Regions from separate parts of the Acetobacter tropicalis genome, predicted to be linked through region 3. Evidence: riboswitches for the same ligand, from Rfam matches in the RefSeq annotation. Region 3 holds a riboswitch; each other region holds the start of a gene.
What was found. A riboswitch is a leader RNA that binds a small molecule or an ion and turns the genes downstream of it on or off. The one in region 3 is predicted to bind cobalamin.

Region 1 (7,259 bases), 1.7 Mb from region 3:
ACCGTATGAACCCAAACGTTATACAGCAGATATGTTGCCGTATGGGTTGGGGCCGCGTGTTCCCATGCTGGCGCTTTCTCCATGGAGCACGGGTGGTTTTGTGTGCTCGGAAGTATTTGATCACACGTCTGTTCTCCGCTTTATTGAAGCTCGTTTTGGCGTGCGTGAGGAAAACATCACCCCATGGCGTCGCTCTATTTGCGGTGACCTGACAAGCGCGTTTGATTTTTCACGCAATCAGGGCCTCAAGGGTGGGTTGCCGGATACAGCGGATTACAAGCAGCAGGTTGATCAGTCCTGTAAACTGCCAGACCCGGCAGTGCCGGTGCAAAGCAGCCTTTCTGATATTGGAGAGCAGGAACCCGGGCGCCGTCCTGCCCGTGCGCTTCCGTATGTTCTTGCTGTTAATGAAGTGGATGGCCCCGCTGGTAGCCTGACACTTCAGTTTGAAAACCATGGAACAACAGGGGCATGTTTTTACGTCTATCAGGACAAGACCAGCGAAAAGCCGCGTCGTTACACGGTGGGAGCTGGAGCTTCTCTTCAGGATGAATGGCGTGAGGCTGAGGGCTATGAGCTTCGCTTGACGGTTATTGGTCCCAATGGGTTTGCGCGTTATTTCCACCGTCCGAGCCGGACGGCGGTGCGTGTAACCGCTCAGGAAAATACCCACACCGGCGGCCTGACACTCGCATTTTCCAACCGAACTCACCGCCCGCAAACGCTCCATCTGCATGACAATGCTTACGGTCAACCGCAGCAAACTGTGGTGGTGCCTGCCAATGGCGTGTCCCACACAGTGCTCACGCTTGCCAAGAGTGATCATTGGTATGATGTTAGCGTGCGTGTAGCATCTGAACCCAAAACAGAGAGCCGCTTTGCAGGCCATGTGGAAACAGGCAAGCCGAGCAGAACAGACCCGGCGCTGGGAAAGCCTGTTCTGCAATAAACAATTCTCAGAGCATAGAGCTCCAAGAAAACACTTTTCTTCTGAGATAAAGAGAGGCCGTGCCAAAAATTTTGGCACGGCCTGTTTTGTGCCTGTGTTTTCAAGAAGAGGGAGCAGCCACTGATAGGCTTTTTCTGGCCGACTTTTACCAGCCCCGCCAGCCGGAGCAAGCTTAAAACCTGTGTGGCAAGACCTACGGGCCACGGCTTAGGGATGAAAACCGTAGCTCTCTTTTCTACAGCGCCGTTTCAGTTAGCAAGAAGCGTATTATGTGCGGTGTCTGCTTCAAACTGCTTAAAATTATTCTCAAGCGCCATTTGTAAACGGGCTTTTTCGCTCGTGGCCAGAAAAGAACGGCATTGTGAGGTTTCTGAAGCACGGCAGGCTGAAACAATATACCCATCCTGCCACAGGCTTGCCCCGGGAATGAAGGAATAGATCAACCCATTGCGGGAAAGCTGCTTCAGTTCCTGATATGTCAGTGGCCATGTTGTGGCGGCGCGTAGATATTCTTGCGTCAGGTCTCCACGTGATACCCCTTCATCATCAGTAGAAAGGGCAACAGGAACACCGGCCCGGCGATACATGGCAAAGGGATGAGCCTTGCCCTTGATGTTGAGGATAATATCATTGCTGGTCAGGTTGATTTCTACCATAACCTTTTTCTGCGCCATTTCCTTCAAAAGGCCCGTGGCATCATTTTCCCACATGATATCTACCCCGTGTCCGATACGGCGGGCATTGGCTACCTCTATGGCGGAGCGAATATGGTGTGTCAGGCCTTCCGGCGGTACAAGGCCCGGTGTTAGTTCGCCAGCATGCAGGCTGAGTTTTATGTCCGGGTAGACAGCGTTTAACGCCTGAAACATGCGCATATGCTGGTCATAATCGCGCATGGCAATGGGGTCATCTTCCGGGCAGACAAAATTGACGCCCACAAAGCGGGGATCTGTATGGGCCATTTCATAGCCTGCATACAACTGCGCAAACACAGCAGATGGGGCAACGGTGCGCAGGGTTTGGTAAAGATAATGCACTGTTACAGCGCAACCGGGGTGAGCCTGCGGCGTACCGCAGTGCAGCACGTGTTGGGCTTGCTGTTCCATGTCGTCTGTTTCATGGCGGGCTTGGGCAACCAGTTTGGGAAGGTCTGCCTGAAGGGTTTTCATGGCCTGCTCATAATTCTCACCATGAAGAGGATGGGCGTTTCCGCTCGCAATCATACCGCCCAAGCCGGGTGAGATCATCAGTTCCACATACGTGATGTGATCTTGCGCAGCGCGGTCAAGCGCTTCCGCTAGACTGTCCCCGGCATGTTTTTCGGTTGCGGAGCCAAAACCTGCAAAGCTTGCAAAAAAATGGTCATGGCCTGACCGATCATTAGCCGTAGGCACAAAATCCCGCATGGAAAGGGCATCAATCATGCGGTTTTCGGCTGTTTCATCAGAGGGGAGGTCTGTTGCCGGTTTTTCGCCTTTTGCCGGGGTGGAGGTGCATGCACGGGGCAAGATTGTGCCCTGTTCAACTGAAACGCACAGCCCATCCTGCGCGGCCCATTTCAGATAACTTTCCGCATAAATGGCACCCACGAGATGGTTATGAAGGTCCGCTCCTTTGGGGAACTGGCGCATGAACACAGCAAGCCGCACGGGGTCTGTTTGCAGGGTGCTGAACATATGGGCCGTTTTCTGCTCGTCAGACGTTGCAGCCTGACAGAGGGAAAACGGCGTTGTCAGAACAGCGCAGGCCAGTAACAAGGAACGTAAAAACATACAGAAACACCATCCGGTAGAGACGTGGTTTATAGTTCCTGCGTAACAGAAACCATTCCACTCACATATCGGATTTATACATAAAAACAGGGGGCTCTCAAAACCCTGCACCACGCTTGAAGCTGAGGGTGAGAGAGTGTGGAAGCCTGCCTGATCAGAGAATTCCTTTACCGTTAAGGCGTGGCCGGTGCGGTATAGCGCAGAATACTGGCAACAGCGGCATCATGTGGCAGAGGGGTGCCGTAGCTGTTGTGGTAGCGCGTGGCAAAGGCGTCCCGCTCAAGCCGCTCACAATAGTCCAGATACCGGATAAGGGCCCGTTCCGCTCTGCGGTTGGGGCCATGCACCCGTTTATAATGTCGCCACAGGATCAGTGCATTAACGGACCACGCATCATACGCGTGTTCCCTTAGCCTCTGGCGAATGGACGGTGGCAGTTGTTCAAAGGCGGACCATTCATCGCCCGTATGCCGGTGCCAGATTTCATGACGCAGCGTGCGCTCGTTTGAGGGGGGAGTAATCTGTCCTTCCGAGTTGGATCTGTGGGGGTGGTGAGTAAACTGATACGCCGACATGCCACCCTCCATTATGCTGCTTCTCGCCGCCAGACGGGAAAGGGGTCTGGCAGGTGGGCATAGCGTTCAGGGTCAAAGCGGCCAGTGCCATCCTCTGGCGTCAGGCAGGCGTCCAATGCGGCGCGTAGGGCGGGCTCATCCATGTCCTGCGTGCCAATGAACACAATTTCCTGTCGTCGGTCTCCAAACACAGGGTCCCACTTGCTCAGTACAAAATCGCGCCACTGGTCAGTTTCCGGCCACTGGCTTTTGGGAATGGCCGCCCACCACAAGCCAATGGCCTGATTGCGTACCAGTGCGCCCGCTTGTCCAAGTTCCCCTACCCAGTCCGGGCGCGTGGCCAGCCAGAAATGCCCCTTGGCGCGCACTACGCCCGGCCAGTTGGCATCCAGAAAAGTCTTGAATTTAGCGGGCACGAAGGGACGGCGAGCGCGATAGACAAAACTACGGATGCCGTATTCCTCGGTTTCCGGCGTGTGGTCTTTAAAGCCATAAAGCTCTTTGAACCATAGAGGATGCTGATGGGCTTTGTCATAATCAAACCGGCCCGTGTTCAGCACACGCTCAAGGGGAACCTTCCCCATGTCCGTTTCAATAACATCCGCATCAGGGTTCAGTGCCAGCACAATCTGGCGGGCTGCTTCTCCCTGCTCCGGCGTGGCGGTAGAGACCTTGTTGATGACCACCACATCTGCAAATTCAATCTGTTCTACCAACAGATCGACCAAGGCACGGTCATCTTCCTCGCCTGCGGTTTCACCGCGGTCTTTCAGGAAGTCGGTTGAGGCGTAATCGTTAAGCAGATTTACGGCATCCACCACAGTGACCATGGTGTCCAGCCTTGCGCTATCGCTCAGGCTGTTGCCGTCTTCATCCCGGAATTCAAAGGTTGCGGCAACAGGCAGCGGCTCTGCAATGCCGGTTGATTCAATCAGCAGATAGTCAAATTTACCCTCTGCCGCCAGCCGATGAACTTCCTGCAATAGATCATCCCGCAAGGTGCAGCAGATGCACCCATTGGTCATTTCCACCAGTTTTTCATCAGTGCGGGAAAGATCGCCTCCGCCTTCTCGCACAAGATCAGCGTCAATATTCACTTCGCTCATGTCATTCACAATAACGGCGACCTTCCGGCCTTCCCGATTATTGAGAATATGGTTCAACACCGTCGTCTTTCCCGCCCCCAGAAAGCCGGAAAGGACGGTAACGGGCAGCAATGCGGGCATGGAGGGGGCTCCCTGAAGCTGAGTTCAATAACGTGATAACTGTTATAATATAACATAACATAACATTCAGTGCTCTTTCAATCGTGCGGAATGTTCTGGAAGCATGGGGGAGAAGACGGCTGTTTTCTTGACACTTCCTGCCTTTTGGCGGCATCAACCGGGCGTGATGGTTCTCTCCCTGTCAGGGAGCGATGTAAAAGGGAACCGGGTGCGGTTTTGCCATGCAAGGCCAAAGCCTGGGCTGTCCCCGCAACTGTAAGCGGCATGTCCTGCACATACTGGCTGGTACGTCAGGCCACTGGGAGCCTCTCCTGGGAAGGTTGGTGCAGGATGACCTACCGCAAGCCAGGAAACCTGCCATCAGCCGGGGTTGCAGACGAGAAGTGCTGATCGGGGGGTGTCAGCAAAGTGACTGGACCAGGGGTGCTCCTAAAGTTTTCGGGGTGGTCAGGGTCGGACTTTCTCTCGTGGCGACGTCTTTCTTACCGCGAGGCCTTGTTTCTCTGATGTTCCGCAATACTTTTCTCATCAGTTCCACTCTTCTCACGTTGTGGGGTAGTTCCGCGCTGGCGGCGGATGCGCCTGTTTCACCGCCGCTAAAAGCACAACCTGCCAAAAAACAGTCCGTCGCCACACCTACTCCGGTTTCTGTGCAGCCTGTTCCCAGCCAGCTCGTCTCCGAACTGATAACAGTCAGTGCTGCCCGAACGCCCACACGCACGGATGATATTGGCACGGCACTGACCATTGTTACGGAAGAACAGATGCTGACCCAGCAGCGCCGCACGTTGCCAGATATTCTGGCACGCCAGCCGGGGCTGAACGTGGTGCGCTCTGGCGGGTTTGGGGCCACAACGTCCATTTTGATGCGCGGTAATAACGCCAATGAAGTCAAGGTCCGGCTGGACGGCATGGACGTGAACGATGGCAGTTCAGCCAGCGGTATGTTCGATGCGGGTCAGTTTGTTACAGATGGTCTGGGCCGCATAGAAATTTTGCGCGGGCCACAAAGCGGTTTGTATGGTGCGGATGCCATGGCAGGCGTGATTGATATGACCACTGCGCAGGGGCAGGGGCGTTTCAAGCCGTTTGTGCGGATAGAAGGGGGGTCTTACGGCACCTTCAATCAGGTTATCGGCGCGCGCGGGAGCAAGGGGCGCTTCCACTACAATGTCGAACTCTCTCATTACCGGATGGAAGGGTTTCACGGCATTCCGCGTTATATTGACCGCTATTATGGGGCGACACGGGAGCAACGGCATAAAGGTAACCGTAACGACAACCGGTCTGCCACTATCCGTCTTGGGTATGATGTCACCCGAAATTTCGATCTGGGGCTGACTGCTCGCCTCATTCAAAGCAATTACCACACCTATTCCCTCTATGATCTGCAAAGCGAGGCCTACGGGGGAGGGAATGTGCGTGAGCAGAACAACATGAATGAGGCTGTGGTGCGCGGCACTGCGCATCTCGTGTCTTTTAATGGTTTTTTTGATCAGGTTATTGGACTTGGGTACATGACCAACCGTAACCGCTGGAATGAAACGGGCCTCTATGCCACCGGACCGGATTATTACCGTTCAAGCCGCCTGAAAATTGACTGGCACGGTACGTTTGATTTCAAGAAATACGGCACGCTCCTGATTGGTGCGGAGCATTTTCATGATACGTTTGATTCCAGCCATACGGCGGCCTCAGCGTATGATACCGGCTATCACACACAGGCTGGTATGGATACGACGGCAGGATATGGCCAGTATCAGGGCAGCTGGAACCATATTCTCTACGGTGCGGCTAACGTGCGGTATGATTCCAATTCCCGCTACGGGCATTATGTAACGTGGCGTGTTGCCCCTTCCATCCATGTGCCGGGCACTGGTACCATCATTAAAGCCAGCGCGGGTTCAGGCTTCCATGGCCCCACGTTGTATCAGCTTTTTTCCAGTCAGGTCGGTTCCAGCTATTCCCAGACGGGTAATCCGAACCTGCGGGCGGAAAGGCTGATCGGGTATGATGCCGGGGTGGAACAGAAACTGCTGGGGGATAAGCTGCATTTTGGCGCTACATGGTATGATAACCGCGTCAAAAACCTGATCCAGTCCACGGAAAATATCCAGATGGTGGGGGGATATCCCTATTATCAGTATTCCTATGGCAACGTGGCGCGCGCGCGTATGTATGGTGTGGAAGCTTTTCTTGACTGGAAGGCCCTCAAAACGTTGGACTTCAACCTGAATTATACCTGGACCCACGCACGGGATGTCAGCAGTGATCTGGCCTTGCAGCGTCGTCCGCAACACAAGTTCAACTTCAATACAACCTGGACCCCTATTCAGGATCTGACGTTCTCGGGGAATATCCTGTACGTCAGCGGGTGGCGTGATCTGCCGGTTATCGGGACATCCTATTGCAGCACCTGCGGCAAGGGGCACGGCTACTTCACCATAGATATTGCGGCCAATTACAAGATTAACCGCTATGTCAGCATTTTTGCGCGCGCCGACAATCTTCTTAACCGGCAGTATGAAGAGCCAATTGGTTATCTTCAGCCGGGCAGAGGGGGATATGGCGGTGTGACCCTGAGCTACTGATGCGGAGGTGGCTGCATCTGCTGGGGTTGTGTAGCCTGCTGGTGGCAGCGCTGCCTGCTCCGGCGCGGGCTGCCAAACGGATTGTATCCATGAATCTTTGTACGGATCAGTTGGCTCTGATGTTGGCTGACCGGGCCGAGATTGTG
Region 2 (7,259 bases), 2.8 Mb from region 3:
CAGAGCTCGAAAAGACGGGTGGAACGTCCCACATCATAGCCGCTAACGGCATTCAACGCACCGAGACGTTCGTTGGTAAGGGACCGACCACGAATTTGTAAGGCGCTTACGTTCAGGAGGCCGCCCTGCCAACCGAACGCCTGTTGGGTATTCAATGCAACAGCAACGGCTGTCATGCCATCATATGTTGGACCAGGATGTAGCCCTCCCGAAACAAGACCCCATAATTCCTCAACATCTTGAATGGTCACTCTTACGCCTTGCCGCGTGAGCCAATCTCTTGCACCGCCTGCATTGCCGAGTAATTCGGTGCTTGAATCCTCGGGAGGCTGAACAAAACCGGGAGCGGGGACGGGAAGGGGAACCCCAGATGGCAGAATATCAGTTGTTAGAGGCACACTGGCGGCACAGGCCCCATGTTCTCTACTGAGACAAGCGCCCACAGTAAGAATAAGAATGGCGCAACGGGTGGCCCGGATAGAAGATGCCCCCACGTTTTTAGAATCTCCTCCTGACACACATAGACACAACTATCATGTCATTGAGAAGAATGGCAGGGGAAAGGCCCAAGCCGACCACAGAATGGGCTGCTTTACCTTATTCCGGACCAGCCTTTCACTCTTGAGGAGGCGTCGTTCTGGTAAGTGCTTGCTCCGCATGCTCTTGGTATATGCATGAGAGCAAAGCTTTTGAGCGCATCAAAGGCGAACGACTACACTCTTTAACTATCCCCGCACACTTCGAACTGGTTGAATGCAAAGGCTGTGCAGCGGCCTTAAAAATCAGCCGTTACAGCCAGACGAGCTGAAATTGGCTCCAAAGGATGCCCCGTTGCGCCTGTTTGTACGGCAGCCGTGGGGGTCAACCGATAGTCGTACGCATATTGTGCCGCATAGGCCCGGGTATTGAAAACGTTGAACACGCTGGCTTCCAGTTTTATTTTTTTATTGAAACGATAACCAAGATTCATGTTGACTTCCTGATATCCGCTGGAGCGTAAGCTATTGTCCTCTATCAGGGGATATCCACCCAGCCACCTGACCTGGAGACCGCCATACCAAGGCCCACGATCGACCATAACACCAAAAGACCATACAAAGTTTGGGGCATTGGTAACATATGCTCCATCAATACCGTAACTGGAAAGGTTGTGACCCCGGTAGCGGGCTTTGGCGAATGAGAGATCGGTATTGAATTCAAGCCAGGTAAATGGATTGTACTGTGCCGAGAATTCCACCCCTTGGCGGCGGCTGGCTGGGCCGGGAGAGGTAACGCCCGCATCACCATCATAACTGAGTTCAGAGTCAAAATCGATAATGAATGCTGCTGCCTGAAGATGCAGGTGAGAAAATGGCGTGGTCCGAACCCCAACTTCTCCACTGACAGCAGATGTCATGAGCGGAACTTTAACAGAGCCTTTTGTAAATTCATCAGACGTATAGGAGCCCGACACGGAGCGAAAATCATTGGAGTGAAATCCACGTCCTCCGCTTAGGTATAATTCTGTTTTTTTCCATGGCCCAAAAACAAGACTGCCTTTGGGCTGAAACAGCCACTGATGCTTTTGTGTCAGGCTATTATCGACAAGATTTTCATCCGTTCCCCCCTGATAGTCTTCACGCAGACCAACGATCATTCTCAGCCAGGGTAGCCAGTGCGTTGTATTTTGCACAAACAGACCGACTGAAGCCAGATTAATATTATCGGCATTGCACGTATAGGGAATTGTTGCCTCAAGGCTGGAAGGACAGTTTGCTAATGTCACGCGCTGCCGCGTATGGCGACGGTCGACATACAGAATATCATACCGCCCCTGTACGCCAATCCGTGTTTCCGTGCGGACCAGGCCGACATGATCCTGCCGGGTATAGACACTGCTGCCCCCTACAGTTGTGCGGGTTTCATCCTGTTGCTGCTGATCTCCGTTAACAGGATCATCCAGATAATGAGTGAAATTGTTCCACAAGGTCAGACGGTCATGGACAGCAAAAGCACTTGTCACCCATTTCCAGTTATCCCGGGCCAGATGGTAATGGCCAGAGAGGCTATAGCGCTCAGAAAACCCTCCATCGGTTGGGTCAAGAGACCCATAGCGGCCGATTAGTCCTTCATGGTAGGCATCCAGAGGTTGATCATTTGTTGCGCGCCACTGGCCGCGATAGAACATGCCTGTCAGATCAAAACCATTTTTGGCGCTTCCATACGTATAACGTGAAAGTGCACGGATGCTGCGGGCGTTATCCGGATATTTCCACGGACCATCCGAGTGGGAAATGTTAAACGCATTCACCCAACGGCTCGTATTGGAAAAATGGGTTGTGCTGCCGATATAAGCCCGATAGTCGCCCAGAGTGCCTGCGCTCAGGCTGATCTGGCGTGGAATATCATCAGCCAGCTTCATATGGTCCGATCCGGCAACACCAAAATCACCAATATCTGCATGAAAGGGGCCTTTTGTATAATCGACCCCCGCAAGCACTTCCGGGATCAGAAAGTTGAGATCTGTGTAGCCCTGACCATGGGCATTGCTGACGCCGTTGACCGGCATATCATCAATAAATGAGGCAAGGTCTGTTCCGTGGTCCAAATTGAAACCACGCAACAGGAACTGATTGGCTTTTCCCTCGCCAGAGTGGGATGTCACTACCAGCCCCGGCACAGCTTCCAGAATTTGACCAACACGATAGACGGGGCGAAGCTGGATTTCGCGTGCAGTCAAAGAGCCTTCGCTCGCGGTGCCAGCACGGCCCAGCAAATCGCGCCGGGATGCTGTTACCTGAATTGTTTCTGGCGCTCCTTCCTTGACAGAAACATTCTGCGCGCCTTGTGCGGCAGGCGAGTTTTTTGCCTTACCCGTTACGCTCGGCGTTGAGGACTTGAGAGAAGAGCGGGAATGTTTTGTTTTTTGCGTGGTGGGTACTGCCAGTGGGGAGCCTGCGGCCATTGTGGGGAGGGAACAAAACGTGAAGCCAGTAGAAAGCATGGCCGTGACAAAAAAATGCCGCTTGTAACGTATAATATGGCCTGCTGGCGCAGAAAAAAAAGAGAGTTGGAGGCGAGCGGTCATGGTGATCCTGCAGTGCGACAGAGGCACAACGGTCTTCTAAATGTGCGTCTGTGTACTGCCCGACTGCGGGAAACTATAAACAAGTTTAAGCAGCGAGGCAGGGGGAGCGCAGAAGAACGCGGCCTATAGAAGGCGGACGAGAAAAGAAGGCTGCTGATAGGGCGCTATCTTAGGCCATCAAGCGCTTTTCTATGAGGCATGCTGCATGCAGGGAGAAGGATGAGGAAGGGAACTCGGGCCGTCATGGTTTCTCTCTCAGGAAACCAGCCATCCCCGACCGGCATCCGGGCTTATCACGACGATGGCAGGTCTCCTGACTCGCGGATCACAGAAATCTGTTTGGCCTTCCCGGTCCAAATGTACCAGTGACCTGTTCCTGCAAGGAAACATAATAAACAGACTCTCACCGCCAACAGTTGCGGGGGCAGTTGCAGACTAGCTTCCGGACCAGCGTCCAGCCGAAGCATACAGCATTCCCTTTTCATCCGTTTGCACGGAACCATCGACTATATGCCCTTATAAGCAGGACGTTGGCGTGATTTCAATACACTCATAGAGGGAAATAGAGTATTTTCCTACTGTATTCGGACATCAGTAGCCTAGGGATAACTCTATTTTGTAGATATTTTCAGGCTTTTGTCTCTATGCCTATTCGGCGTGGGCTGTAAGTAACATTAGAAATTAGGAAAGATTCTATTCTTCCATTAAAGATAGACAATTCTTCTTGTTTTACATTCTTTACTGCTTTACCGTTTTTTATTGTTTTGCCTCTGAACGGCGCAGCAGATAGATATCCATGATCCACCCGTGGCAAGCTCGGGCTTGAGCGCGGGTTGTGATGATTTCTGGGCCAATTTCCGTCAAGGGACCGGAGAGTAGTATCTGTTCCGGCATGCCCACATACGCTCCCCAATAGATAGTGATATCCTTTGCAGGAATAAATTGGAACGAACAGTCTCCATCCAACATGACAATGACTGTATTGCTGCCGTTTGGCCAACCATGATCACGTAACTGGCGGCCGGTTGTGACTGTAAAGGGTGCGCCTATATCGTTAAGCGCGATGGTATGTGCTGCTGCCAGCATATTCAGGGACATAATCCCCGGGATACTACGGATTTGTGGGGCTGGTTCCAAACGCGCGGCAATGCGCAGGGTGCTGTCATATAGTGCGGGATCTCCCCATACGAGCAGTGCAACCGTTCCACCTTGCGGCAGGTGTGTACAAATAGTTTCCTGCCATACTCGTGCAATAGCATTATGCCATTGCACAACACCATGGCGGTAATCTGGATCCGCTGTATTGCGGCGAGGCATATCAAATTCTGCAATCCGGCAAGCAGGATTTGTAAGAATCTGTTTGCAGAGAGTTTGGCGTAGATCAGCCAGATCAGCCTTATTCTGTTCCTTGCGGGGAATAAGAATGAGGTCGGCCGCGTTGAGTTCGCGCACAGCCTGTAGTGTCAAATGGTCAGGATTTCCTGTCCCGATTCCGACAAGAACCAGATCAATCATGTAATGTTTCCGTAGGAATAAACTGGATATACGGGCTGTAATACGGAGCAAGGTGTGACGTTTACCCTCTCCGCAAGAATGGCAGTTTGCAGGAAGATGCCACCGGCATAAAACCGCCCTTGCTTCTCCCGCGGTCGCCCTTTGGCGAGAGTTGTTCTCTCAAGACCGGAGTGGATCATGTTGCCGGTGCAATGAGATGAAAAAACGTGCCTGTTGCCAGGCCCCGGCGTGAGCCTGCTTCAGAGACTTGGGTGCCGTTAGCATCAACTGTCATGGCAAGCATATCATCTGGTTGATTTGTAATGGTGGCATAATGGAATTCATGCCCGCGCAGGCGTTGCCCCGCATTATAGCCGGGAATTGGAGCCGCCAGAGTGGCCAGCCGATAGCCCAAATGCATACGCCGTTTGGCAAAAGAGGTTTCCAGACCAAGCAGACCTGCCATTTGATGATGCGTTCCTTGCGCATCAACCAGACCTGCGCCCATAGCCATGTAGCCGCCGCATTCTCCATGAACGGGCCGCGTTAGAGCAAAATTCTGGAGTTTTTCGCGGAAATGACCGGCAGCAGCCAGAGTTTCCGCATGCAGTTCAGGATAACCACCGGGAAGCCAGCAGACATCGGCGCTCGGGGCTGGTGCTTCATTAGCAAGGGGAGAGAAGGGGACAATTTCGGCCCCCATGGCCCGCCAGCCTTCAAACAAATGCGGATAGATAAAGGAAAAGGCTGCATCTCGCGCCAGTGCGATACGCTGGCCCGGAGGCGATACAGTAAGCGACTTGGCGTGGGTATTATAATCACGACTTGCAAGCGCCAGAATCTGATCCAGATCCACATGTGCAGCAATAAACGCCCCTAGCTTGTCCAGCAAAGTGGAAAGGTGAGGCTGTTCTTCAGCCTGTACCAAGCCCAGATGCCGCTCAGGCAGGGTAACAGCGCCCTGCCGGGGGAGTGCGCCAACCACTGGTAGCCCGACATGAGCCATGCCAAGACGGATCAAGGCTTCATGCCGTGGGCTGGCAACACGGTTGAGAATGACCCCGGCCAGCCTGATATGAGGAGAGAATTGAGCGAAACCATGCGCGATAGCCGCAGCAGATTGAGCCTGTCCGGAAACATCCAGCACCAGAAGAACAGGCCATCCCGTTAAGGCTGCAAGATCCGCACTGGCACCGTTGCCAGCTTCTCCAGCCGATGCCACGCCATCAAATAACCCCATGGAGCCTTCAGCAACCATCAGATCAGCGTCTGTCCGCGCACCGATCAGGCCACTAATCCGGTCCTTACACATGGCCCAACTATCGAGATTGAGGGAGACACGGCCAGACGCAGCAGTATGAAAAGCGGGGTCTATATAGTCCGGCCCATTTTTGAACGGTTGGACACTCAGCCCTCGCGCCTTCAATGCGGCAAGCAGCCCGAGTGTCACCATTGTTTTGCCCGCGCCAGAAGCTGGCGCGGAAATAATCACTCCTGGGCAGTTTGTCTGATCTGGCGTCATGTGGCCTCAGGAAAGCGTGGGGCCGTTCCGAGAGGACGGAAGCGACGATCATAATCCGCAGCGTACAACCGGCTTGTCTCAAAATCCGTGGCACCAAGCGAGCGTCCAACTAGAATCAGGGCCGTACGCTCAAGCTCATGAGCAAGGTCATTGGCCAGAGCCCCTGCAAGCGTAGCCAGAGTAGCGCGGACAATCCGCTCATCTGGCCAACTGGCTCGCCAGACAATGGCGACAGGACAGTCAGGCCCGTAATGGGGAGAAAGCTCCGCCACCACGCGGTCCAGCACGTGGATGGATAAATGAATGGCAAGTGTTGCCCCTGTTGCCGCGAAGGCTGCAAGATTTTCGGCGGCCGGCATGGATGTGGCGCGCCCGGAAGTACGTGTCAGCACAACAGACTGCACGATACCGGGCAAAGTCAGCTCCGTTCCCAATGCCGCGGCAGCGGCGGCAAAGGAAGGAACGCCCGGGGTTACATCGTATGGGATATCAAGAGCACAAAGGCGGCGGAGCTGCTCCCCCATGGCGGACCACACCGACAGATCACCCGAGTGGAGACGAGCGACATCCTGACCAGCAGCATGAGCGGACTCAATTTCCGTGATAATCTCATCTAGAGAGAGGGGGGCCGTGTTAATAATCCTGGCACCAGGAGGGCAGTATTCAAGCAGCGCCTCTGGAACCAGGGAGCCTGCATAGAGGCAGACTGGACAGGCCGCTATCAAATCTCGCCCACGCAGGGTTATCAGGTCAGGAGCACCCGGTCCGGCACCAATAAAGTGAACAGTCATGCCGTTATATCCTTCTGTGTCACGTTTTTGGCCATATCTGGCACAGTCCGTTCAGCAATAGCTGCTGTTGCCATACCGTCTGAGGAGACAACACGAGACACCAGCAGGCTTGCTCCTTGCCCTGCTGCGGCGAGTGCCGTTGCTTCTGCAATACTTCCCGTTCCGAAACGACGCATGATACGGTCTGAGACGGTTGGAGTTGTGAGAGATGGCAGCATATCAGCCCCTATCGGACAGATGGGGAGGCCAAGTTCTTCAGCCAGCGCCATAAAGGCTGGAGAGCATATCTTGGGTGCCAGTGTGGCCAGAATGCCAATACCCTGAGCACCTCCCGCCGCCGCCAACGCACACCGCAATGAGGCGAGGGATGCTGCACGGCGAAATC
Region 3 (7,259 bases):
TGGCGGCCGTTGATCACGGGGGAAATCCTTCAGCCCCGGCACCTTGCCTTCCAGACTATGGGTGAGAATGAGTGAACCCAGCAGCGGCACCTTGACGGCATAATCCGTCCGCTCTTCCTTCATGTTGGGAATACCAAATAGCAGTTCCGGCGCACGCCCTTCTGATATCCAGTCACCTTCCATCGCTGCAATTTTTGCGGGCTGGTACTTCAACGTGTTCAGGCCATGGGCATCCCCGGCCATGATCTGGATAGGAGCCACGATGGCGGCCATCCACATGGCCATGGAGAACATCACCCGCACAGGTTCGCTGGCAATCCGCCCTTCACGCCGGGCCTTGAGCATGTGCCACGCCCCGGTTGCCCCAACAATGAACGCCACGGAAAGAAACGCCGCCAGCCCCATATGCACCAGCCGGAACGGGAAAGAGGGGTTGAAGATAATGGCCAGCCAGTCCGCTGGCATGAAGCGCCCAGTTGTGGGATCAATGCTGTAGCCGCGCGGCGTCTGCATCCAGGAATTGGAGGAAAGGATCCATGTCATGGAAATCAAGGTGCCAATGGAAACGCAGCACGTGGCGGCAAAATGCAACCCCCGTCCCACCTTGTTCATGCCGAACAGCATGACGCCCAGAAAACCCGCCTCCAGAAAAAAGGCGGTCATGACTTCATAGGATAACAGCACCCCGGTAATTGGCCCGGCCTTTTGAGAAAAGACAGACCAGTTGGTGCCAAATTCATAGGACATGACCAGGCCGGAGACCACGCCCATACCAAAGACAATGGAGAAAACCTTGATCCAGTATCGGTAAAGATCAAGAAAAACAGGTCTTCCGGTCTTGAGCCACAGCCCCTCCAGCACAGCCAGATAGGCCGCCAGTCCAATGGAAAAAGCGGGGAAAATAATATGAACGCCTACTGTAAAGGCAAACTGAAAGCGCGCCAGAAGAAGCGCAAGGTCATGGGCAGGCTGCATTGGGTCTCATCCAAACATATGCATGTGGCTGCTCCACCAGAAAACAGCCTCCACAAACCCTGAAAGAAAGGGGCTGCTTCCTGCCATAAACGCCGCAGGGAACCATCCTGTTCCGCAACGAGCCACAATGCTCTTGCCCTGTACTAGATCAGCAAGAGCTCTGCCGTCCAAGACCTTTTCCTTATATAATAATAAACAGCAGTTATAATGGTGACCCGTTTGTGATCATTCTTCTTATCTGTCGCATTCTTGTATCTTGCCACGCTGCGCTGCATGCCTATGCTATGGCTCTGATATCGTTACACGATCGCGTTGTTGCGCGAGGAGCTTCAGACCGTTGGCCACACCTCAACCCATTGACACAAAACTGACCCAGGCCGCCCTTTTCCTGGTGGTAACCCTGAACAGTGATACCCCGGATGCCGCGGCCATAACGCAGATCAAGGCCCTTATGGGTGACCTGTCCTCCCTTGTTCGGGGTGTGGGATTCCGGGTGCCTGACGGCAGGCTAAGCTGCATTACGGGCATTGGGTCCAACGCGTGGGATCACCTTTTTGGCACACCACGCCCGCGTGAATTGCATCCCTTTCGGGAAATCAATGGCGTGCATCACGCCCCCTCCACACCGGGAGACCTGCTGTTCCATATCCGCGCCACCCGCATGGATCTGTGTTTTGAACTGGGCACGGCTATCGTGTCCCGGCTGGAAGGCGTCGCCTCCGTTGTGGATGAAGTTCACGGTTTCAAATATTTTGATGAACGTGATCTGCTCGGCTTTGTCGATGGCACGGAAAACCCCACCGGCCAGCCCGCCCTTGATGCGACCCTGATTGGTGAGGAAGACCCGGCTTTTGCTGGCGGCAGCTATGTCATTATTCAGAAATACCTGCATAACCTGAAAAAAAGGGATGCCATCCCCACTGAAGTGCAGGAACATATTATTGGCCGCAAGAAACTATCGGATATTGAACTGCCGGAGGCCGATAAACCAAGCTATGCCCATAATGTGCTGACCAATATTGAAGAAAACGGGCAACAGCTTCAGATCGTGCGCGACAACATGCCGTTTGGTGAAGTGGGTAAAGGAGAGTTTGGCACCTACTTTATCGGCTATGCGTGCTCCCCTTCCCGCACGGAACAAATGCTGCAAAACATGTTCGTGGGCAAACCACCCGGAAATTACGACAGACTTCTGGATGTCAGCACCGCCGTTACGGGAACGCTGTTCTTTATTCCCACAAGTGATTTTCTGGACGGCGCGCCTGATCTGGAAACAGCCGATCAGCCAGCACCAGCCCCCTCACCTACCCCTGATCTGCCGAGCGGCTCTCTTGGAATTGGGTCACTCAAATAAGGAGTTCTGACATGAACAATCTGCACAGACATCTGGCTCCCATTTCCTCCGCCGCCTGGGCCGAGATTGAAGATGAAGCCGCCCGCACCATCCGCCGCCATCTGGCTGGCCGCCGGGTTGTGGACACATCAGACCCCAAAGGCACCGCTTTTGCCGGTGTGGGCACAGGCCGCGCCAAACAGATTGAAACACTGGGCGACGGTGTGCGGAGCGTTCTGCGGGATGTTCTGCCGCTGGTGGAACTGCGTGTTCCCTTTACCGTATCACGCGATGAAATTGATGCCGTGGAACGCGGCTCCCTTGATTCAGACTGGCAGCCAGTCAAGGACGCTGCAAAGAAAATTGCCTTTGCAGAAGATCGCGCCATTTTTGACGGATATGCCGCAGCAGGCATGACGGGCATCCGTCAGGGCACGTCAAACACGCATCTCAAACTTCCTGCATCGGTCAAGGATTATCCTGCCGTTATTTCTGCCGCGCTCAATGAATTACGTCTGGCGGGCGTCAATGGCCCTTATTCCATTGTGCTGGGAGCCTCGGCATTTGAGGCCGTCAACGGCGGTGATGATGAAGGGTACCCCATCCGCAAACATCTTGAGAGCCTGATTGACGGCAAGATCATCTGGGCCCCCGCCATTGAAGGTGCGTTTGTTGTCTCCACCCGTGGTGGCGATCTGGCGCTGGATATTGGGCAGGATTTTTCCATTGGCTATTTGAGCCACACGGCTGAAACGGTGGAGCTTTACCTGCAGGAAAGCTTTGTCTTCCGTGTGCTGACAAGTGAAGCCACTGTCGCCATTGACTAGTACACCTAAGGCCGTAGCCGTCTCCACAAGACGGCTACGGTTGATTACGCCCTACGCTCCCCGGTTTTCTGGATAGAACACAGAACGAGTTCTTTCCTCCACTCGCCTGCCCCCTGGCACTCGCCCCCAAGAATAAAAGCACCCTCTTCTGCAAAAATTGATCACCGTTTGGGGCAAGCCTATCAACAATAGGGAGGAAAAGTGTGCATTGGTAATAGCGCCTCCCCGCATCTCCTTGAGAAGCACGGTTTTATCTACCGTGTTATCCAAGTGGGAGATATGCTCCACTCATCCAGAAACAGGTAGTGACAGTTCCGGAATTATTGCCCCCTAAAGACAGTTTGAAAACTTGCTTCACACAAAAGGAAGACTCGTCTCATGACCACGATTTCCATTGATGACTTCACCAAAATCGATATTCGCGTTGGAACAATCACTGATGTCCAGCCTTTCCCGGAAGCCCGCAAACCAGCTTGGAAACTAACCATTAACCTTGGCGCAGACATTGGGCTGAAACGCTCCAGTGCCCAGATTACGGAGCTCTATTCCGCCGAGGCTCTGATTGGCCAGAAGGTTGCCTGTGTGGTGAACCTGCCACCCCGCCAGATTGGCCCGTTTGTTTCTGAAGTTCTGACCTTGGGCTTCCCTGATGATCAGAAGCGCGTGGTTCTGACTATCCCTGAACGAGATGTGCCTGATGGCAGCCGCCTCTTTTAAAAAGGCGTTTTTTTCTTATAACTATACAGAACAATACACCCACTACCCGTTTTGGTATAAAGGTATCCTTTGGTGGGTGTTGCTCTCTTATGGAAGAGCACTCTTTCTGTTCAGAGTGGCGTGCGTCTGATTGAAAGGCTGTGCACATAATGACGCAAACGGCCTGCCCTCTGTCTGCTTGACGCATCACAGCACTGCGCAAACAAGCTTTCACTCCCCCTGAGGGGGCGACACACCTCTGTCTCGCAAAAGCTGCCGCAAGGCAAGAATAACAGGAAAAACTTCCACGTTATGATCGCCCCCCAGTTCCTTCCATGCTTGCTGTTCCAGTTCCACAATTTCACGATCTTCAAAGAAGACGCGCTCTGTAAAAGCAACCAGCACGGGCCATGCCAGATCAAGCAGAAAGGGCACTTTCAGCCGCTTGATTGATAACAGCCCGAAAACCCGGTTTGTCAATTCCTGCCTGTCTTGAGGAACATAAGAGATCCATAACTCCATGACAGGCTCATCAATACCCTGCGTTTCAATACGCAGGGTTTGATAGGGATACTGTGTGCGGATGGTCATCACATCCCGGTAAGCGAAGTCCCGGCCATCCTTACGCCTCTGGCCGTAAATCAGGGCCTCACTCAAGGGTTGCTTGCCGCCTGTACGGGCAAATGTATAACGCGCTTCTACAAAGTCCTCACCACGATCCATGCCAAGGAAACGGGGTTTCATTTTGCCTACAAGCCGACTGTGCAACACCTGATGGTTCATATCCATCAGGTTTTCATGCATGAAACTGTAATGACAATTGACCACCTGCCCAAAACGTCTGGTACGATAACGTTTATCTCTTACACGTGGAAAATCAGGAAGCGGTTTGGTCTCGGCCAGCGCCTGATTGCCCATGAAAACAAAAATAAGCCCGTCTTTTTCCCGGCACGCCCACGGCTTGAGGCGAAGGAGACCCGCATCGGCAGCGCCATTTTGGGAAACACACTGCCCTTTCCTATCATATTTCAGACCATGAGCCAGACAGCTTATAAAATCCCCACAAACAGCACCTTTGCTCAGCGGCACCTGCTTATGGGGGCACAAACCATCCAATGCGTAAGGAGCGCCGTTTGTAGGCCGCACCACCACCAGAGGATGGCCCGCAAACTGAACACCAAGAGCTTTACCGGGGCGCACTTCACGGGACCACGCAACGGGGTACCAAAAATTCGGATCACTTCTGACCCGTCTTAAATCAGCTTTTTCTAATAATGCAGCCTGCAAGGAATTTATAGTAGATCCATTTTTCATACTTATGGCCATCCCACACAACGCGGCTCAGACACAGGAAAAAAGATCTTCCCCTTGTAAGGATAGGGCTTCTCCTGCTTTTTTCCTGAACGCGTATACTCAGTTATCCGTCTTGAAAAGCACGCATTCCCGTTTGATTTTTGAGCAGATGCCTCAGACGGTAGAAGCCTTCCGCTTAGGGCAAACACGAATTTTACTTTTTTGCTGAGAAAAAGCGGAGCTCTTCAGGAACGTAAGCGCCCCTGACGGTTCTTGCGTGAAAAACGGCTGACACATGCAGCAGACAGACATGTCACTTTTCTCCTCCCTTCGGTACATCCCGCCCGACGGCTGGTGGCTGGACGATGGCAGGTCTCCTGGCTCGCGGATTATGGCTTGCTGATTCAACCTTCCCGTTTCCTGATGAAAACAGTGGCGCACGTTCTACGCGACCAAACCAGAAGCATACCGCCTACAGTTGCGGGAGCAGCCTCCGACTACGCCTTCAAGGTCACTCATTGACCCCTTGAGCATGACGGTGTTCCCTATTAACCCGCTTGCACGGGACCATCGAAGCGTTTTGCAGATACATCATGGGCCTAACCACCCCTCCCGCGCAAGATGCAATATAACATGGTAGAAGAACACAGCCATTAGCTCTGTGCATGGACTATAAAGAACGAAAATATAAGAACGCACCCATTCTAAAAGAAAGTAAATTCCTCAGACCTTAGAATAGGACTCAAAAATTCCGTCGAACGTTTTCACTAATATCACGCAGGCTGAGAACAGTATTGACATTATTCGCATAAGACACAGAAACACAGACGTTCTTTTCCCTTTCAACAAGAAGGTCTGGGTTAGGAAAAACGAGAGTATGGGTTGTAGCCCTTAAACACTTTCCAGATGCAAGAAGCAGAGGATCTAAAAAGGAACGCTTTGAAATCATGAATAAAAATGGTATAATTTTCATAATTATATAAATTATACGCATACACGGAGCATTGCATGCCTGTTCTTGAACGTAGCCATCTGGCCATTATTCAGGAAGTTGCCCGCGAAGGATCGCTTACGGCAGCCGCAGCCAAGCTTAATCTGACCCAGCCTGCGCTCAGCCATGCCATTCGCAAGCTGGAAGACCAGCTTGGCGTGAAAATCTGGCGGCGGGAGGGGCGCTCCCTTACCCCCACCCAAGCCGGTGAGTGGTTGTTATCCCTTGCCAACCGCTTGCTGCCGCAGTTTGCACTGGCGGAAGACAGGTTGGAGCAATTTGCCAATGGCGAGCGAGGAACCTTACGCATCGGTATGGAATGCCACCCCTGCTACCAATGGCTTCTGAAAATTGTCTCACCGTATCTGGATCAATGGCCCAAAGTGGATGTGGACGTGCGCCAGAAATTCCAGTTTGGCGGGATTGGGGCCCTGTTCAGCAACGAGATTGATATTCTTGTCACGCCAGATCCACTTTACAAACCGGGGCTGAGTTTCACCCCCGTTTTTGATTACGAGCTTGTTCTGGTTGTGGGGCCGGACCACCCCCTTCGGCACACCAAATTCATCCTGCCCCAGCAACTTGCCGGGGAAACCTTGATCACCTACCCGGTCCCTTCAGAACGCCTTGATATCTTCACGCAGTTTCTTCAGCCTGCTGGCATCAGTCCACGCCAGCAAAAGCAGATAGAAACCACGGACATCATGCTGGTCATGGTCGCGCATGGGCGCGGGGTTGCAGCCCTCCCCGGTTGGCTGGTGGAGGAATATGCATCCCGCTTTAATCTTTATCCCGTCCGGCTTGGCAAAACGGGTATTGCCAAGCAGATTTTCCTTGGTCAGCGCGAAACTGATGCCGACATTGAATATATGCGCGCCTTCATCCAGTTTGCGGCAGGAGCCATACCAGCCCCCTAACGCGCTCAGAACCCCGCCTGAACGCTAATGGAAAAAGAACGCGGAGCCCCCAGCAGAATCTGCCCCGGATAACTGGTGTCTGCCCACTGCACAAAATGCTTATTGCCTATGTTATCAATCCGGCCATACACCGTAACACCCTTGTAAGCATGCCATCCTGCAAAAACGTTTACCAAGGCATAATCTTTCAGGCTCAGGGTGTTGGCGTAATCCCCTTTACGCGCGGA
Region 4 (7,259 bases), 2.8 Mb from region 3:
AAAGTCGGCCGTAACATAGGCGTCATTGGTATATTGATTGACCCCGTCACCATTAATCAGCCGAGCCCCGCCCCATGCCAGGAAAGCAAGCGCACCGGCTGCGCAGCCAGCATAAAGTAGTGGTTTTTTATAGATCATGATTGGTTATTCCGAATTAGCGTGCCGGAGCAGTAGGAGATGGTGCACGAGGGGGATAAACCCGCCGTGGCAGAATGAGATTCATGACCGCATAGCCAAGGCACACCCAGATCAGCAGATAGTAGATATCGTTCAGCGCCAGAACGAGGGATTGTTCATGAACATAGGTATGGAAGACTTGCAGAGAATTCCGTGCAACATGCCCGCTGTCCGGTGATGTGACGGACAATTGCTGAGTGATGGGATTACCCATTCCCTGCAAGGCAAGGCCATGAGTGCCATGATGGTCGAGCAGCATGGTGGAATGGTACTGCTCACGCCTGCGGCTGAGGGCGGCAAAGAGGGCATAGGCAACAGCATTGGCCAATCCTTTGAGCATATTCACCATACCGGAAATAAATGGACCATCTGCCGGGCCCATGGCCATTGTGGCCAGCATGAGTGTGGGAATGACCGTCATGGGTTGACCAAACACCTGAAGGATCTGGATGGGGTAAAAATTATCCCTCACCCAATCCACCGTAAGCCATGATCCAAGCCACGCTGCCGCCGCCAGGCAGCACATTCCACCAGCCAGAATGAAGCGGCAGTCCACCTTCGGGTTGTTGCAGATGGCTGCTATCAACGGTAGCATGATCAGTTGTGGCACTGCGACAACCAGAGAGACGGGAGCCGCCTGAATAGGCCGATAACCGTGCACGGCCTCTAGATAGGTTGCCGGAATATCCCCCATGATGCCGCAGATCGCGAGAATGCCGACAAGCGAAAGCAAAGCCGCCTGAATGTTCCGGGAGCGCCAGTACTGAATCCGAAAATAAGGGCTGGGATGAAAGGCCTCGTTAATTACGAACACAATAAATGCCGCCCCACCCCAGAAGGTAAGGTCAGTAATAATGGGGGAGCGGAACCAGTCCAGACGGTCGCCCTGATACAGAACAATCACCAGCGAGCAGATGGCAGGAAGCCCCACAAGCAGGCCAAACCAGTTGAATTTCTCAAACCGTTCAAAATGCATGGGGTCACGCGGCAGACCATAAGCCATCATGGCAATTGCGAGCGCCGCGGTAGGAATGATCTCCCAGTAAAGCCAGTGCCACCCCACATGCTCGAACCAGAACGCTTCCAACGGTAGGCCAAGATTGGGTCCAAAAGTGGCGCTCATGGCATACCCGCCAATACCGAACACACGGATTTCAGGCGGTAGATATTTCAGCATGACCGTCATCAACACAGGTGGCAGACATCCCCCTGCCATTCCCTGAAACGCGCGTAAGATACAAAGGGAAGTAATATCCGGCATGAACGGTGCCGGAATGGAAAACAGCGCCATGATCGCTGTCATGAAAATGGAGAAGCGATAGATGGAGAACGTCATGTAAAACCATGGCGTAAAAGCCATGGCAGCAATATTGAAGGCCTCATAAATCGTGATAACCCAGGTTCCTTCATCGTGGCCAATATGCATTGCCCCGCGGATGTCAGAAAGCCCGATTTCTGTAACGTGTTCATTGAAGCCCGCAACATGCACGGCAAGCAGCATGCCCAGGCAGCCGATGATTGTACGCAGACCAAAGGGCGGAATGTATGAGGGCCGTGGAGGTGCCGCGTGAATGATCGGCTCGCCTCCCGCCTGTGCAGGAATGACGTTGTTCATACCGCTACATGTCCCTGAGCCAAAAGAGCGGGACAACCCCTATTTCCGGCAAGCGACGACTTCGATTTTAGGAATGGAAATTTCTGGTCATTCCACCTGGCAACGTCTATTTCTGCAAGGATGAAAGGCTACGATCTTGATCTTCTGCGTTATCTTCAGGTGCTTGTGGAAGAGGAGAGTGTTTCTCTTGCAGCGCGCCGTCTGAAGGTCAGTGAGCCGGCCATGAGTCGCCAATTGGCGAAATTGCGCAAAGCCTTCGCAGACCCTATTCTGGTTCAAGCCGGACGGAGGATGATCCCGTCCACTTTTGCTGCGGGTATTCTGGGGCGAGTTCAGGACCTGGTTCAGAATGCAGATACGCTGATCCAGACACGGGCCTTGGCCAATCTGGCCAATATGAGCCCCACATTTACAATTCGCGCCAATGATTTGGTTGTAGCAGCCCTTGCTTTGCCGTTGTTGCAAGCTCTCAAAAAAGATTGCCCCAAGAGCGAGGTAATCTGGGCACCCGAAATTGGTACAGCTGCTTCAGATCCTTTACGGGAAGGCAGTATTGATCTGTATATTGGCGCAACTGAGTTGATGAAGCCCGAAATCCGCCGCCAAACCCTTTTCAGGGATCAGATGCAGGGATTGGTCCGTAAAGAACATCCTATCCTGAATACTCCAATCACCCCCGAAAGCATGGTGTGTTACGATTATATCAGCGTCTCCCGGCGAGGACGCGCCCATGGCCCGATTGATTGGGTCTTACGTAATCAGTTTGGCCTCACGCGGAATGTTCCTATGGTGGTTCCCAATTACCATTGCATGATCGAAAGTATGAAGAACACGGACCTCATTCTTGCTTTACCAAGCATTGTCATTGATCATATTTCTCTTGATGCTCTGTCATTGGCTTCGTTCGAATTCCCGCTCTCTTTGCCGAATGTCGAAGCGTTTCAGGCATGGCATCCACGGAGGGATATGGACCCTATACATCGCTGGCTTAGAGAAACATTATTTCGTGTGTCACGGCATGTATTTGAAAAAAGTAGTTTTTAGATTAATTTATTTTCTAACTTCAATTTGGAAAGTGACTAGCTTTGCATAACGAAGGACATGTTTTCGGATATGGCGGCACAAGCGTATCCATTCTTTCGTGGTTCATTAGCTAGGGCGTGTCGTCAGTTAAACGGGGGGATTATGAAGCTTGTACTCCCGTTTGATCTGTGATGTTTTCTTCCTGTTTCTGGAACGGGGAGAGTGTGAATGCGACGGTATGGTTTGAGCGATGGTCAGTGGGAGCGAATAAAAGATCTTCTCCCGGGTCGCGAAGGTCATGTCGGTGGGACGGCTGCGGATAACCGTCTGTTTATCGAAGCCGTGCTGTATCGTTACCGTGCAGGCATTCCCTGGCGTGATCTGCCTGCCCGGTTCGGGGACTGGAAGAACGTGCACCGGCGGCTGCGTCGCTGGTGCGAAGGCGGCGTGATCGAGCGGATTTTCCGGCATCTGGCTGCTGACCATGACAACGAATACATGATGATCGACAGCACCATTGTCCGTGCTCACCAGCATAGCGCGGGCGCCCGTAAAAAAGGGGGCGGATCAGGCCACCGGGCGGTCCCGTGGCGGACTGACCACGAAAATCCATGCCATTGTCGATGCCGCGGGAAAGGCTGCGGCTCTTTCCCTGACGCCCGGACAAAGGGCCGACATCACAGAAGCAGAGCCATTGCTCGATGAAGTCGATCCCGAGGTCTTCATCGCCGACAAGGCTTATGATGCCGATCCCCTCATCGAAAAGCTTGAAGAGCGGGGGATCACACCGGTTATTCCGTCAAAGAAAAACCGACGCAATCCACGGAAAATCCTCTTCTCGCTTTATAAAAAACGAAACATCATCGAACGCTTCTTCGCCAGACTTAAACAGTTCAGGGGTATTGCAACACGATATGACAAGCTGAAGTCAACTTTCCTCGCAGCCGTGCAATTCGTCTCCGCCATCATTGGAATTAACTGACGACACACCCTAGCATTCGTTGCGAGAGATATTTCATCTGCCGTTTCCAGCAGATTGTTCCGCCTTAGTCAGATTAGCTTCTCGAATAGCCATATCGTTGCTTTTCCTCTTCGGAGGATGCCCTCTGCACATGAGCCATGGGGTTCCATTGCTTGACATCATGGGCACTTTGCCGCAACAGCCTAGCGTGTTGGTTCCGTTTTATAGGTGCGCCTATAAGGTGGCTAAGAGGGAATGTGACAGGGCTTCTGTATCAAAGAAGCCTCAATCACAGCCGCCCCCGCGACCGTGACCGGAAAGATCATCCTGCGCCACTGACAAATTGTCGGGAAGGTGGATGATTGTTGGGGAAACCCTGATTCCGCAAGCCGGGAGACCTGCCAGCAAGAGTATTCAACGGGCAGCCGGGGTGCGCTGCAACCGGTTGACCGTTCCTTGCTGCCTTTGCAGCCAGAGGTCTACCTGCGGTGCCCTTTGTTGCAAGCAGGGCTGGGATATGAACGCAAAACTTTTTGTTTGCACAACCTGCCGCGCGGGAGAACCCGTGGTGGAAGGGCAGCCGGTACCCGGAGCCCGTCTTTACACGCACCTTGCCGGCCAAAAACCAGATTCCGGGCTGGAAATTGTGCCTGTGGAATGCCTGTCCGCCTGTAATAACGGATGCGTGGTGGCGTTAAGCGCTCCAGGCCGATGGAGCTATGTGTATGGCAGGCTTACGGAAGCTGATGCCCCCGAAATTCTGGCTGGCGCCGAAGCCTACGCCGCCACATCGGATGGGTTGGTTCCGTGGCGGCAGCGGCCGCAGATTTTCCGTAAACAAAGCCTCGCCCGCCTTCCCCCGCAGGAGAACTGAGATATGAACACCACACCCCAAGCAGGAACCGCCCGGCACAATCTTGCCAAGGTCCCGGTCACCATCATTACGGGTTTTCTGGGTGCAGGTAAGACCACATTGATCCGTCATCTGATGACGCACCCACAAGGGCGGCGGCTGGCGGTTCTGGTCAATGAGTTCGGAACACTCGGCGTTGATGGAGAAATTCTGAAATCCTGCGCAGATGAGAGTTGCCCGGCAGAGAACATTCTTGAACTGGCCAACGGCTGCATCTGCTGCACAGTGGCAGATGACTTTATTCCCACAGTTGAACGGCTTATGGCCCTCCCCCAGCGGCCCGACCACATTCTGATAGAAACCTCAGGGCTGGCTTTACCGAAACCCCTGCTCAAGGCGTTTGATTGGCCCAGTATCCGGTCTCGTATTACTGTAGATGGCGTTATCACGCTGGCTGATGCAGAAGCCGTGGCGGAAGGACGCTTTGCCCCAGATACAGAAGCTGTAAACGCACAACGACAGGCTGATGATAATCTGGACCATGACACACCGCTGGCTGAAGTGTTTGAGGACCAGCTTTCCTGTGCGGATATTGTTCTCCTTACAAAAGCGGATCTGGTCAATGAAGTCTGCGTGACACGGGCTCGGGAGGTTATCGCCTCTCTCACTCCGCGCGCCCTGCCCATCATTCCTGTCAAGGATGGAAACATTGACCCTCAGGTGATTCTGGGCCTGAATGCTCAGGCGGAGAATGATCTTGCCGCCCGTCCTTCTCATCATGATGGAGAGGAAGAGCACGAGCATGAAGATTTCGACAGTGTAGTCGTTGATCTGCCGGAGGTCACCAATCCTGACGCGCTTGTCGAAGCAGTGCGTTCCCTTGCCCGCACGCAGCACATTCTCCGTGTAAAGGGTTATGTTGCCGTCAGCGGAAAACCGATGCGGATGGTGTTGCAGGGTGTAGGTGAGCGCGTGCGTACTCAGTATGACCGACCATGGGGCACAGAGCCCCGGCAGACGCGTCTTGTGGTGATTGCTGAGCACGATCATGTTGATGCCAAAGCAATCCAGGCCGTGCTGATAGGACAGACCACGCCAGAGGATTAATCCGCATGCACGTGATCTTCCGAGAAAGTCATGGCCTGGAAGAGACGGAAACTCCCATTGATCTGGGGCAAAGCCCGGCTGATCTCGTGGTGCTCTCTTTTTCTGATAGTGATCTGGGCGCGTTTGCTGCTGGGTGGCATGCTGCAAATGGGGCACTCCCTACTCTGCGGTTGGCCAATCTTGCTGCATTGCGGCATCCGCTCTCGGTCGATACCTATATTGAAACCACGCTTGCGCGGGCAAAAGGCATTCTGGTCAGGCTGATAGGCGGTGCCAGTTACTGGCATTACGGGCTGGTGCAGGTCGAGCAACTGGCGCGTGAAAATGGTATTGCTTTGGCCGTTCTTGCAGCAGATGGGCGTGAAGATCCAAGCCTGATAGCTTGTTCTACAGTCACTGAACCCACACTGCGGAAACTGGCAAATCTGTGCAATATGGGGGGCGTTGAAGCGGCTCAGGCAGCTCTTGTACAACTGGCTTTGGTGTCGGGGTTGGAAGCCAAGTTAAGCGTTACACCTCATATCATACCTGACACAGGATGGTATGATCCAGATTTAGGCGTCACGTTTTCCGTTCCCTCAGGCAGCGCGCCTCTGGCTGTCGTAATGTTCTATAGGGCCTATCTGACAGCAGCAGATACAGAGCCAGTTGATGCCCTGATCAGGGCATTGCGGGAACGCGGCTTTCGCGCCATGGGAATGTTTGCCCCTTCGCTTAAGCAGCCTGATGCAGCGCAGTGGATCCGTCAGGCTCTGTGTGACAACCACGTTGCCGTTATCATAAATGCGACAGCTTTTTCCGCACGTGGGGAAAATGGCACTTCACCGCTTGACGCCACCAGATATCCAGTTTTTCAGGTCGCGCTTTCTACGGCCCGTCAAGAGGATTGGGCCGCAGCAGAACGAGGTCTTTCTCCCGCTGATCTTGCCATGCATGTTGTCCTCCCCGAAGTTGACGGACGCATATTTGCAGGGGTCATCAGTTTCAAAGCGGTTGAAACACGTGATCCAGATCTTCAATTTTCTCGTTTGGTGCATCGCTCCGATGCTGAACGCATTGTGGCTGTGGCCGAACGGGTTACCGCATGGCACCGCCTTGCCGCCACACCTGCAGCCGATCAAAAACTTGCAATTGTTCTTTCCACCTATCCCGGTCGTCCGGATCAGTTGGCTCATGCTGTTGGATTGGACGGGCTGGCTTCCACGGACGCAATTCTAAAAAACCTTCAGCATGCAGGTTATACCGTATTTCCAACTGAACAGCCGCTTGGGTTAGCGCTTCAGCATTGCAGGCAGAAGTGGCCGTTAGAAGCTTATCACGCCGCCCTCATCACTTTGCCGTCCGAATTACAAGACGCCCTGAAACACACATGGGGCGAGGCGCACAATGACCCGTTAGTGCAAGATGGCTGTTTCCATTTTTCCGCTGTGCAGCAGGGTAATGCTCTTGTTGCCCTTCAACCGGAACGTGGGATAGCGCATCTGCGAGACGCGGATTATCATGATCTCACACGTATCCCCCGG

Region 1: it holds a riboswitch for cobalamin, as region 3 does, so the genes downstream of both, QWU00_RS10950 (TonB-dependent receptor plug domain-containing protein) here and QWU00_RS03145 (Rieske 2Fe-2S domain-containing protein) in region 3, are expected to answer to the same signal.
Region 2: it holds a riboswitch for cobalamin, as region 3 does, so the genes downstream of both, QWU00_RS15660 (TonB-dependent receptor) here and QWU00_RS03145 (Rieske 2Fe-2S domain-containing protein) in region 3, are expected to answer to the same signal.
Region 4: it holds a riboswitch for cobalamin, as region 3 does, so the genes downstream of both, QWU00_RS15725 (DUF1636 domain-containing protein) here and QWU00_RS03145 (Rieske 2Fe-2S domain-containing protein) in region 3, are expected to answer to the same signal.

What each region holds. Positions count from the first base shown of each region.
Region 1 covers NZ_JAUYUW010000001.1:2,399,637-2,406,895, forward strand. Annotated here, with positions in the region: gene QWU00_RS10930 (phosphocholine-specific phospholipase C) at 1-949, shown strand, start outside; gene QWU00_RS10935 (adenosine deaminase family protein) at 1,198-2,721, opposite strand; gene QWU00_RS10940 (DUF6525 family protein) at 2,895-3,296, opposite strand; gene zigA (zinc metallochaperone GTPase ZigA) at 3,308-4,522, opposite strand; cobalamin riboswitch at 4,673-4,898, shown strand; gene QWU00_RS10950 (TonB-dependent receptor plug domain-containing protein) at 5,026-7,113, shown strand; gene QWU00_RS10955 (ABC transporter substrate-binding protein) at 7,113-7,259, shown strand, end outside.
Region 2 covers NZ_JAUYUW010000001.1:3,479,538-3,486,796, forward strand. Annotated here, with positions in the region: gene QWU00_RS15655 (carbohydrate porin) at 1-251, opposite strand, end outside; gene QWU00_RS15660 (TonB-dependent receptor) at 776-3,067, opposite strand; cobalamin riboswitch at 3,354-3,586, opposite strand; gene cobF (precorrin-6A synthase (deacetylating)) at 3,824-4,582, opposite strand; gene QWU00_RS15670 (cobyrinate a,c-diamide synthase) at 4,758-6,083, opposite strand; gene cobM (precorrin-4 C(11)-methyltransferase) at 6,080-6,874, opposite strand; gene QWU00_RS15680 (cobalamin biosynthesis protein) at 6,871-7,259, opposite strand, start outside.
Region 3 covers NZ_JAUYUW010000001.1:702,245-709,503, forward strand. Annotated here, with positions in the region: gene QWU00_RS03125 (cytochrome ubiquinol oxidase subunit I) at 1-975, opposite strand, end outside; gene QWU00_RS03130 (Dyp-type peroxidase) at 1,313-2,329, shown strand; gene QWU00_RS03135 (family 1 encapsulin nanocompartment shell protein) at 2,341-3,135, shown strand; gene QWU00_RS03140 (tRNA-binding protein) at 3,514-3,852, shown strand; gene QWU00_RS03145 (Rieske 2Fe-2S domain-containing protein) at 4,063-5,145, opposite strand; cobalamin riboswitch at 5,475-5,711, opposite strand; gene QWU00_RS03150 (LysR family transcriptional regulator) at 6,133-7,032, shown strand; gene QWU00_RS03155 (TonB-dependent receptor) at 7,038-7,259, opposite strand, start outside.
Region 4 covers NZ_JAUYUW010000001.1:3,493,692-3,500,950, reverse strand. Annotated here, with positions in the region: gene QWU00_RS15745 (HlyD family secretion protein) at 1-138, opposite strand, end outside; gene QWU00_RS15740 (MFS transporter) at 155-1,792, opposite strand; gene QWU00_RS15735 (LysR family transcriptional regulator) at 1,913-2,836, shown strand; one part of gene QWU00_RS15730 (IS5 family transposase) at 3,044-3,384, shown strand; one part of gene QWU00_RS15730 (IS5 family transposase) at 3,383-3,797, shown strand; cobalamin riboswitch at 3,972-4,196, shown strand; gene QWU00_RS15725 (DUF1636 domain-containing protein) at 4,294-4,650, shown strand; gene cobW (cobalamin biosynthesis protein CobW) at 4,654-5,736, shown strand; gene cobN (cobaltochelatase subunit CobN) at 5,742-7,259, shown strand, end outside.